2 regions of the Rothia sp. ZJ932 genome follow, and region 2 is predicted to be linked to the other one. Evidence: predicted binding sites of a transcription regulator. Region 2 holds the regulator's gene; the other holds the start of a gene.

What was found. Region 2 encodes HrcA, which represses chaperone genes, less so after heat shock. Its sites were predicted from a motif close to TTNGCACTCGNNNNNNNCGAGTGCNAA; they were not measured.
Region 1: the regulator HrcA is predicted to act here: its motif matches at 3,479-3,505, upstream of groL (chaperonin GroEL).

The regions. Positions count from the first base shown of each region.
Region 1 is NZ_CP070480.1:395,899-401,819, reverse strand. Features, by position in the region: gene rlmC (23S rRNA (uracil(747)-C(5))-methyltransferase RlmC) at 1-67, opposite strand, end outside; gene JR346_RS01860 (SGNH/GDSL hydrolase family protein) at 184-1,278, opposite strand; gene groL (chaperonin GroEL) at 1,682-3,310, opposite strand; gene JR346_RS01850 (LytR C-terminal domain-containing protein) at 3,641-4,225, opposite strand; gene JR346_RS01845 (DUF3263 domain-containing protein) at 4,330-4,665, opposite strand; gene JR346_RS01840 (uracil-DNA glycosylase) at 4,742-5,428, shown strand; gene JR346_RS01835 (threonine/serine exporter ThrE family protein) at 5,437-5,921, opposite strand, start outside.
Region 2 is NZ_CP070480.1:1,150,417-1,156,337, reverse strand. Features, by position in the region: gene JR346_RS05340 (16S rRNA (uracil(1498)-N(3))-methyltransferase) at 1-437, opposite strand, end outside; gene dnaJ (molecular chaperone DnaJ) at 450-1,577, opposite strand; gene hrcA (heat-inducible transcriptional repressor HrcA) at 1,630-2,649, opposite strand; gene JR346_RS05325 (DUF3097 family protein) at 2,829-3,695, shown strand; gene JR346_RS05320 (DUF4870 domain-containing protein) at 3,855-4,271, shown strand; gene hemW (radical SAM family heme chaperone HemW) at 4,360-5,604, opposite strand; gene lepA (translation elongation factor 4) at 5,601-5,921, opposite strand, start outside.

The sequences.
Region 1 (5,921 bases), 750 kb from region 2:
TAGCGTAAGGCACCCCCATCTGGTTACAGGAGGAGCACACACCGGCATCAAAATAATCACACTGCATCACGGCACAAGTCTAACGGCAAAGCAGCCCCAGCGTTTGAGCACAAAGCACCCGCACAGCAAGAAAGCCCCACCGCGAACGCGATGAAGCTTTCTCTATGAAGCGATAAAAACTATTTACTTCTTGTTGATTGCAAAGTGCAGTGCCCACTTCATAGAAGTAGCAATCTTTGTCTGACCAGCTTCTGAAATGTAGCCGGTTACGGGATCAACTTCAGCTTCAATACCGTGCTGGGTGACCCAACCGCGGGTAGCCACAAAACGCGCACCAGCATCGACCGAAACTGCTTCAAGACGCTCGCTCAAAGCGTTCAGACGCTGATCGTCGCTAGCTGAGGGAACATCGTTCACCAGGACGCGAGCGTGGGGGTAAACCTTCTTCAACTCAGCGATGGTAGCACGCAAATCTGCCTCAAGAACTGCCGGATCAACATCAGCGTCAGCCGCTGAAGCCTGGATGTTAACAACCCAGGGAGTACCGATACCCAGTGCAACACCGTTATCAACAACCATGTTCTTGATGGACTGACCGCCCGCACCAACTGCTGAAATACCAGCACCGGCTGCGGTGTACTCGTTGGCTGAGTAGCCGGCTGCCTGCAAACCCTTCGCAACGTAGCCGCTATTCCTGCTAGGAATAAGGTTGCTATCACCCAGAACTACTGATTCGTTCCAGTCAATAGCGTCGTCAGCGTACTGCCACCAGCTACGGTCCATTACCTTGCCCGCACCGGGGTGGTAGGCCAAGATGGTGCCGTACCTATCGTCCGCACCCTCGCGGTAAAAACGGGTCAGCGCGCCCTTAGACATATAACGCCAGTTGTGCTGAGCGATTTCAGTGTTCATGGGGTAGCCATAACGCACTACCTGCTGCTCGAACGTCGCACCACCGTTAGCGCCAGTCCAGAAAGCATACACTTCATTGCTCAATGCGGTCTGGTATTCGTAAGTGGTGCCGTCTGCCTGCACTGCGTAGTTAACAACGTAGCCGCGCTGGTACTGCTGGGCAGTTGCCTTTGAGCCAAGCACAATTACTTCGCCAACAGGCTGACCGTACCAGTGACGCGCAGCTTCTGCATTCATCTTGAGACGAGCTTCTTCAGAAATAGCAACCTGAGCAGGTGCTTCCTGAGCCTCAGCTGCCTGAGCCGGAACAATACCCGATGCCATCAGCGCAACAGCGCTCAAGGAGAGAGTAAAAGTCTTTTTCACAGAATTTCCCCTAGATTCGCGAAAGTGAAAGATTGTGCGCGGCGTGTGAACGTTCCCCTACCCGCACGCAGTGAATACGTCTCCCAGTCTAAATGAGATAGAGGTTTAATCAGTGTCTGTGTAGGGTATCTTACGCACAGTCTTTGTCCCCACTTATACCCACTTAGCACTACCACACAACTTTCCGAGGCCCCCATGACAGACAAGGACGCGCCCACCGCATCCGCACCAGCGCCGCAAGGCACCCCGGGAATATTTTTTGCCCACAGCCCGCGCAGAAGCGGGCAAAACGCCCCCTCGCTGCGGAGCTTAAAAGCAAGGACGCCGCGTCCTCACTCTCCTCATCAACCTAAAAGTTGCATTGAGAGTGGGGATGCGACGTCCTGAGTTATAAGCCGGTAACTTACATCATGCCGCCCATGCCCGGATCCATGCCAGCTGCGGGGTTCGCACCAGCAGGCTCAGGCTTGTCAGCGACAACAGCTTCGGTAGTCAAGAACAGACCTGCGATGGAAGCTGCGTTCTGCAGAGCTGAACGGGTTACCTTAACGGGGTCGTTAATGCCGGCAGCCATCAAGTCTTCGTACTCGCCGGTTGCAGCGTTGAGACCGGTACCTACGGGCAGACCACGTACCTTATCAACAACAACGCCGGGTTCCAGACCTGCGTTAGCAGCAATCTGCTTCAAGGGAGCGTCGATAGCGACCTTCACGATGTTCGCGCCAGTTGCCTCATCGCCCTCAAGCTGCAACTTCTCAAATGCCTTCACGCCAGCCTGAATCAAAGCCACGCCACCGCCGGGAACAATACCCTCTTCAACAGCAGCCTTCGCGTTGCGAACGGCGTCCTCAATACGGTGCTTGCGTTCCTTGAGCTCAACCTCAGTCGCTGCGCCAGCCTTAAGAACTGCCACACCGCCTGCCAGCTTCGCCAAACGCTCCTGCAACTTCTCGCGGTCGTAGTCAGAATCCGAGTTCGCAATTTCACCGCGAATCTGAGCAACACGACCCTCGATAGAAGCCTGATCGCCAGCGCCCTCGATGATGGTGGTCTCGTCCTTGGTCACAACAACCTTGCGAGCTGAACCCAGCAGGTCAATGGTTGCCTGATCCAGTGAAAGACCAACCTCTTCGGTAATAACCTGACCACCGGTCAGAATAGCGATATCAGCCATCTGAGCCTTGCGGCGGTCGCCGAAACCGGGAGCCTTCACAGCAACAGACTTGATAGAACCGCGCATCTTGTTCAGAACCAGAAGCGCAAGAGCTTCACCCTCAACATCTTCAGCAACAATCAACAGGGGCTTACCAGCCTGCATGACCTTCTCAAGAACGGGAACAAGATCCTTTACGTTGGAGATCTTGGAGTTCACGATCAAGATGTAAGGATCTTCAAGAACAGCTTCCTGACGATCGGGGTCGGTCACGAAGTAGCCTGAGAGGAAGCCCTTATCAAAGCGCATGCCCTCGGTCAGTTCAAGGTCAAGACCAAAGGTGTTTGACTCTTCAACGGTGATAACACCTTCTTTACCGACCTTCTCCATTGCCTGAGCAATGAGCTTGCCGATTTCTTTGTCGCCGGCTGAAATTGATGCGGTTGCAGCGATTTCTTCTTCGGTTTCAACTTCTTTAGCTGACTCAAGCAACTCAGCGGTTACAGCTTCAACAGCCTTTTCGATACCGCGCTTGAGGCTCAGCGGGTCAGCGCCAGCAGCAACGTTGCGCAAGCCTTCGCGGACGAGTGCCTGAGCCAAAACGGTTGCGGTGGTGGTGCCGTCACCTGCGATGTCGTCGGTCTTCTTCGCGACTTCTTTAACGAGTTCCGCGCCGATCTTCTCGTAAGGATCCTCAAGCTCGATTTCCTTAGCGATTGAAACGCCGTCATTGGTGATGGTGGGTGCGCCCCAAGCCTTTTCCAATACAACGTTACGACCGCGCGGGCCAAGGGTTACCTTGACAGCGTCTGCAAGGGTATTCAAACCCTTTTCAAGACCGCGGCGTGCTTCTTCATCAAAAGCAATCAACTTTGCCATTGGTGTTTCGCCCTCCTGGACGTAGTGTCGGTGTTCGCGTGTTCGGTGCCCGCGACGGACGGAACGTCTAACACCCTGACTTTTCTGTATCGTCAGGACGCGCGCCCCTCACCGTTCACACAAAAGTTTACTTTTGCGCGTGGTAGCTGCTATCACCTAGCACAGCGGTTAGCAGTCACACACTTCAAGTGCTAATTCCAATCTTGGCACCTGAGCCACCTCTAGCGCAAACATAGCAAGGGGTTTAGGTTCCTTTAATCGCCCACAGCGCACGAAGACCGCAGCCACTAGGGCAGTTTTTACCAAGCGCGTCGTGAAAGTTTGATGGTTTTATTCGCCAGACGTCTGATCGCTATCAACGCGCAACGAAGAAAGAACGTAATCTGGTCCGAGCACCGCAATGACCGGCACCGCCTGAGTCGGGTCCTCCTGAATGTAAGGGATTTCCAGGGTGTTAGCGGCTTCGTTTGCTTCGTCCTCGTAGCCCGCAGCGTAGTAGACGATAGAACCGTTAACCGGGGTGCCCTGCCAGTTACCGACCTGGGTGATGGTGACGTTTTGAGTCGATGCCATAATCAGATTCATTGCATCTGAGGCGGCGCCGGTAATTCCACCAGAGTTATAGATTTCAAGGATAACGGGCTCCCCTGTGTCTTCGGGGGTAGGTTCGGCGGTGGGGATTTCGCTTTCTGATGCGGACGCGCTCGCCTCGGTAGTTTTGGCTGCCCCCGGTGCCGATGTCTGTGGAGAGTAAATGTACATGAATCCGCCCAAAAGCAAAGAAGCTAGACCCGCGCCAATAAGAGGTAGCAGGGTTTTTGAAGCACCGGCGAGAGGGTCCTGCGCACGGTACGCTCCGCGGCGTTTTGAACTCTCATCAACATCATCGAATTCGTCGCGGGGAAACTGCTGCATTGAGGCTACTCCTGAGGTGCAAAGGGCTCTAAAAAGAAAAGGTGTGGTTCTAGGCTACACGTTCGCAGCGGCAACATTCCTCCGGGGGGGACCGTTCCCCCAATTCATCCGTTATCGCGGTGCTCTCGCAGGCGACGAGTCAGGGCAGGCTCAACAGCAATCACACGCGGGGTGTCAATCATGGTGTTAAGTAGCTGATAGTAGGCGATAGGGCTCAAGCTCAACTGCTGGCGGATAGCCTGCTCTTTAGCGCCGGGGTACTTCCAGCGTCTTTTCTCTAACCCAATAATGGCAGCTTCAATATCAGTCAGCGCTGAGGTTGGAGTGTCAGATTCAGGTTCCCGTGTTTCATCGGTTTTTTCCTCAAAACCGTCCTCATCGGATAACGGTTGCTCCATTGCATCTATCACTTCACCGGTAGGTTCTCGTTCAGATTCCATAGAGACCGCCACACCTTCTATCTAGTAACGTATGTACCCTACCGCGAAATTTTCAACCGTGAAAGGTGGGGTGCCTATGCCCGCGCGTCCGCTCAACGAAATTATGGCTGCCGACTGGGCTCACGCATTAGCGCCCGTCGAAGAGAATATTCGTGCAATGGGCAACTTTCTACGCGAAGAGCATGCCGCCGGACGCGCCACCCTACCACCGGCGTCCGTCACTTTCAGAGCTTTTGAGCGGCCCATGAGTGAGGTGAAAGTGCTCGTTATTGGGCAAGACCCCTACCCCACCCCCGGTCACGCAATGGGGCTTTCGTTCTCGGTGCAACCCGATGTTCGCCCCGTGCCACGCTCTTTGCAGAATATCTATAAAGAACTGCACACAGATTTAGGAATCACCCCGCCTGCCCACGGTGACCTCAGCGCCTGGAGTAATCAGGGCGTCATGCTGTTAAACAGAGTGCTCTCGGTAGGTGCCGGAGACGCCGGTTCGCACCGCAATAAGGGCTGGGAAACCATCACTACCTGCGCCATCACCGCCCTCGCACAGCGCGGAACGCCGCTGGTGGGTATTCTCTGGGGCGCGGACGCGCGCAAGTGCAAGCCCTTGCTGGGCGGCTACCCCTGTGTTGAGTCGGCTCACCCTTCACCTTTGAGTGCTTCCAGGGGCTTCTTTGGCTCACGTCCTTTTTCACACACGAACGACCTGCTAATACAGCAGGGTGCCCAACCCGTGAACTGGCAGTTACCCGCCTCTGCCTAAAAAGATTCTTAGCGGTTGAAGTTCTTACGCTGGGCGCGGGCGCTGCTACCCCAGCGGGCAATGGCGTTTTCCATCAGGTAACCCCCCAGTACCACCCCACCAGCGAGGGCAAGAACTGTTGAGCCTGCGTTGATCATGCCATCTGCCCCGTAGGATTCGTTGTTATGCACACTAAAGGCATACAACCCCCTAAAGAAAGTCAAACCCGGCAGCAAAAACATAATGCCGCAGACCGAGAAAATCACTTGGGGTGCGTAAAGTTTATACGCCAAATAAGTGCTCAAACCGCCGACCGTACACGCCGCCAAAACAGCATTGACGCGGGTTACCTCTAACCCCGTCGCCGTGCTAAAACCGTAGTACACAGCCTGCCCCACCAAAGACACCACAATAATCAGGGCAAGATTAGTTTTTCGTGCCTGAGTGACCCCGGCGCACGCCATGCTACCCACCGCCATGCCAACGATGCTCACCCACAGTGGCGGTGGCGTAA
Region 2 (5,921 bases):
CGCCGAGACTGCTTAGCTGCCGCTTGAACAGTTTTCTGCCATTTGGCGTAGGACTTGGACGCGCGTTCACCCTTCCAGCGCACAATGGAGCGGTCAGCTGACCAGGGCACGATACCCACCGCACCTAGCTCTGTAGCCATCTCAATCGCCATTAAATCGCGATCGTTTTTGGCGAGTGCTTGCACCAGATAGATGCCAGTTGCCTTAGCCTCCTGCGTGATCGCCCTAATGCGAACAGCTAGCCCTTCTGGAATAACCTGCGCTACTTCCCCCACCAAGCGGGTACCGCACCCATCAGCTATATCAATAGCTTCACCCACGCTCAATCGCTTGACGTTTTTAGCGTGGTGCCCCTCGTCCCCGGTCAGCGTGACGGTATCGCCCACCGCTAACTCGCCCACATCGAGGTCATCGGGGTAGAAAATGGGTGCGGTCATTTTGGTGTACTCCTACTGAAAGCGTTCTTTGAAGCGCGAGAAGAAGCCGCTATTGTGCTTCTGCTCAACGGTTTCACTCACTGCCAAGTCTTCATTACGCGATGCTGCGAACTGCTGCAACAAATCGCGCTGGTGGTCGGTGAGGTCAGTGGGAATCCGAACTTCAAGGTGTACGCGGAGGTTACCGCGTCCGCCCGCACGTAAACGGTTCACGCCCAATTCCTTGAGGGTGACAACATCACCTGACTGAGTGCCGGGCTTAACCAAAATTTCCTGCGGACCATCATAGGTCTCAAGGGTGATAGTGGTACCCAAAGCTGCTGCCGCCATCGAAATAACCATAGTGGCGTGCAAATCATCGCCCTCACGGGTGAAAGTTGAATCCTGGTTGACGTGCAACTCAACGTACAGGTCACCGTTAGGACCACCTGCCACACCCGCTTCACCCTGACCAGCTAGGCGAATACGAGTACCGTCTGCTACACCCGCAGGAATTTTAATAGTGAGCGGCTTGCGCTCGCGCACGCGTCCCTCACCGTAGCACTCGTTACAGGGGGTCTTGATAACGGTGCCGTAACCGTTACAGCTGGGGCACTGCACCGGCTGAACAACGGTACCCAAGATTGACTGCACCTGACGCTGCATGTACCCCTGACCGGCACAGGTATCACAAGTTTCGGGGTGGGTACCGGGCTCAGCTCCTTCACCCGCACAGTGAGAACACACCACAGCTGTATCAACGGTGATTTCTTTATTGATGCCGAAAACAGCTTCACGTAAATCAATACGGACGTTAATCAGCGCATCCTGACCCTGGCGGGTACGGCTTGCCGGGCCCTGGGGCTGCTGGCTGAAGAAGGTGTTGAAAATATCTTCAAATCCACCGAAGCCACTGAAACCGCCACCGCCGCCAAAGCCCTGGGCGTTGCCGTTTTCGTTGCCCGTACGATCATAGATATCGCGCTTCTGCGGGTCAGAAAGAACCTCATAGGCGTGCGATACCCTCTTGAACTCTTCAGCTGCCTCTTCGCCAGGGTTGATATCGGGGTGCAGCTTGCGAGCTTTCGTGCGGTATGCCTTCTTAATCTCTTCAGCGGTGGCATCGCGTGAAACGCCGAGGGTGTCGTAATGGCTGCTCACTAAATATTCTCTTTCTGTAGATCGCTGTGTATTTTTAGAAAAAATGTGGGAGTTAGTGGTTCAAAGTTTTGGAAAGGTAAGATGCTACCGCTCGTACCAGAGTGATATTGCCGGGGTAGTCCATGCGAATGGGCCCCACGATACCTATTTTCGCGGTGTTGTTAAAGCCGTAACCTGTTGCTACCACGGCGGCGTCGGTGAGTGGGTCAAGCTGACTTTCTGCACCGATTTTAACTGAAAATCCCCGTTGATCGTGGGAAAGTTCCTCTAACAACCTTAAGACTACTACTTGTTCCTCTAGAGCATCGAGAATCGGGGCGATGCTGTGAGGAAAATCTTGGGTTGATTGGGCGAGGTAAGAAGTCCCGGCAAAAGTCATACGGTGAGGTTTCGCTTCATCTGCAAGCTGTTGTAGAGCGTCGTTGAGGGCGACGGGGTATGAAGTTTCTCCTGTGCTCGCCGGGCAGACACGTCCTAGTTGTTCCAGGGGTTGCCCGAGGTAGGTGCTACGTAAGAGAGCTGCGATTGCGGCGCTATTAATGTGCTGCCGTTGGCTCTGCCCATTGTGGTCAGTTGCGTCAAACGTCAAGACCCTCTGCAGAACTTCTGCGTTGCTGAGCACCACCAAGACCATGAGCTGTCTATCAGCCACCTCAATAACGTCGATATGCCTAATGGTGAGCGATTCCTCTACTGGGTGCTGAATCACAGCTACCTGCCGGGTGAGTTGCGAGAGCAACCTGACGGTTCGATCCATCAGCTGGTCAATGTCGGTCGCCCCGTCGAGAAACTGGGCTATGGCTCGACGCTGGGGTTCGTTGAGGGGTCTAACTCCGGCTATTTTGTCGACGAAAAGACGGTAGCCATCGTTGGTAGGGATTCTGCCGGCGCTAGCGTGAGGTGCACTAATCAGCCCCTGCTCTTCAAGATGAGCCATATCGTTACGAACAGTTGCACTTGAAACACCAAGACTATGACGCTCAATGAGGGCTTTGGAGCCAACCGGCTCACGCGAATGAACGTAGTCCTCAATAATTGCTTGTAAAACCTGAAAATGTCGTTCACGGTTCATGCGGGGCATCCTCCCTTCTCTACGCAGCAGTCCGATAAAAATTAGCACTCTTAGGTGCCCAGTGCTAACACCAACTCTAATACTGTAGAGGTAGTGCGCTCCAGTTCGTACGCTCAAGGCTCAAGGGTAGCGCGTAGAATACTGATGTAGATACGTGCGCTAACCACCAAGGAGACACTATGAGCCAGCCCTGGGGTGCCCGAGATTTGGGTGCTTTATCTCAACAACACCGTGGTACGGCATCCCGCGCCCTCTACCTAGCGCCTAGGCTTCTTCTAGAGGATGTTGAGAGCGGCTGGGTAGGGGTCGTTGTCTCTTTTGAGACTATCGGAGGCATGCAGGTGTTCGGTCTAGAGGACGCTGCCGGGCGGGTTAAAAAGTTCCCGTTGGGCGCCGGTTTTCTTCTAGAAGGGCAGCCTGTCACGGTGGTTGCACCCAGGAGTAAAAAACAAGCCCCAGTGCGTAAGATTTCCCGTTCGGGCTCCTTTGAGGTTGCCAATGCGCCTGCGAAGGTGGCGCGCGCGTCCCGTCTGTGGGTTGAAGGTACCCACGATGCAGAATTGATTGAGAAAGTCTGGGGTCACGACCTACGTGTGGAGGGCATTGTCGTAGAGCCCCTGCACGGTGTTGATGACCTTGCCGCTGCTATGAGGAGTTTCGCACCGGGGCCGCAGCGTAAACTCGGTATTTTGGTGGATCACCTCATCAGCGGAACCAAAGAAAGTCGCATCGCTACCGAAGCGCTCGCCGTTCCCGGTGCCCGCGGTAACGTGGAAATTGTTGGTCACCCCTTTGTTGATGTCTGGCAGGCTATCAAACCCCAGGCGCTGGGATTAAGCCGCTGGCCCACCGTGCCCCGCAGCGAAGAATGGAAAAAGGGCATGCTCAAACGGTTAGGGCTCCCCCACGATTCGCAGGAAGACATCGCTCACGCCTGGAAGTTCATGCTCTCAAAAGTTAATTCGTACGCTGATTTAGAACCCAGTATTTTGGGACCGGTAGAATCCCTCATTGATTTTCTCACCGACGATGTGAAGAAAGTGTGATATAAATCTTTCGAAGATTTACCGTAAATGTGGGGTTTGAAACTGCGCCCGTTACCGCTCAGTATCTAAAATATTCAAGAACCCCGTAGCCTGTTGTGGTGACACTAACAGAGCTTCACCCTGCTTGATCTTTACCCTTTTATGAAAACGAGTACATCCTTGAAAACAACCTCACAGGTTCCCGCCGAATCGCAGTTTAATGGCACCGCAGCAGCTGCCGGCAAACTGAGCGTTGCTGAAGACAGAAATATAGCGACGCTCGCCCATTTTGGTGGTGTACTGGGTTGTATTCCCTCAGCAGTTATCTACTACCTGTACAAAGGACGCGCGCCTTTCGCCCAGCAGGAAGCCCGCGAGGCATTGAACTTCACTCTGCTGCCTACCATTATTGCGTTGGCATCATTCTTCTTATCAAGCCTTCCCGGCATTGGATGGATTTTCGGTTTGGTAGCAGCGCTAGTGTGGGTTATACTGGCGAGTATGTCGCTCTATGCAGGTATTCGTGTTAACCGCGGCAACCCCTACCAGTACCCACTGAACACCCGCCTCTTCGATGTGATTCGTGTTCGTCGCTAGGGTTATCTGTTTCACCAACAAGTTTTCATAGATAAACCGCCTCTCTTCATTTCATGAAGAGAGGCGGTTTCTTGATTAAAAGAACTGTTTATAGTTCGGGGAGCAACTCACGAGTAACAGCATCGCCCAGCAGTCTGCCATTGAGGGTGAGAACAAGGCGTCCGTTTTTCAAGGCTTCAGGCTCAACTAAGTCTTGGTTCAGCAACCACTGAAGTTTAGCGTCCAGAGCCTGCCCGTGTACCTGCTGTAGTTTGTTAATTGAATACCCCTCAATGGTTCGCACCATGAGCATGATGTCCTCAAAGTTCTTGGTCTTTTCTCCGAGAACTTCACGGGCTGCCGCCGGGGACTGCCCGAGGCAGACCTTACCGGAGTAAGCCACGGGGTGCTTAACATTCCACCATCGGGTGCCATTCAGATGTGAATGAGCACCGGGCCCAACACCCCACCAATCCTGGTTCTTCCAGTAGGCAAAGTTGTGGGTACTGCGGGTTTCCCGCGATGAAGCATAGTTCGATACCTCGTACCAGCTGTAGCCAGCAGCGGTGAGATGTTTCTCTGCCAGCAAGTACATATCTGCCATCAGATCATCGTCGGGCATCTCATACTCCCCACGACGAATCTGTGCCGCGAGCTTGGTTCCGTCTTCAACAATCAGTGAGTAGGCAGAAATATGATCGGGCGCGTAAGAAATAGCGGCTTTGACAGACTTCTCCCACTGTTCCAGACTCTCCCCCGGCGTGCCGTAAATAAGATCAACAGAGACCTGCAGACCGGCATCTTTAGCCCACTGCACCACCTTGGGAACATTCGCTGGGGTGTGGGTGCGATCAAGCACCTGCAAAACCTCCGGCACCGCCGACTGCATACCAAATGAAACTCTGGTAAACCCACCGGCAGCTAAAATCTGTAGGTCTTCAGCAGTCACAGAATCAGGGTTGGCTTCGGTCGTAACCTCAGCGCCCTCTTCAAGACCAAAAAGCTCAACAGCGCGCTGCAAGATTTTCACCAGGTCTGTAGCCGGTAATTTGGTTGGCGTACCACCACCAAAGAAAACAGTGTGCAGCTTCCGCTCAGGTAGGGCGGAGGAGCGCATCACCTGCTGCGCAAAGTCCAACTCGGCACACGCGTCCTGAGCATAGGTTTCTAACCCCACACCATTACCGAAATCGTCAGTGGCGTAGGTATTGAAATCACAGTACCCACAGCGCACCGAACAAAAAGGAACGTGAACATAGAGACTTAACGTGCGCTGCTCCGCACCGATAGCAGATTCCTGTGGAACCATTCCATCAAGCGGAGCAGGCATGCCCAAAGGCTGAGCAGGGGTCACTTCTTCGACTTGTCCTTTGACTCTTCGCCAGATGATAAAGCAGCAATGAATGCCTCCTGAGGCACCTCCACGCGTCCCACCATCTTCATGCGTTTCTTACCTTCCTTCTGCTTTTCCAGCAGCTTACGCTTACGCGAAATATCGCCGCCGTAGCACTTCGACAGAACGTCCTTGCGGATAGCGCGAATGTTCTCACGGGCAATAATACGTGAGCCAATAGCTGCCTGAATGGGCACCTCAAACTGCTGGCGAGGAATCAGCTCGCGCAGCTTGGCAGTCATCATCACGCCGTAAGAATAAGCCTTGTCCTTGTGGGT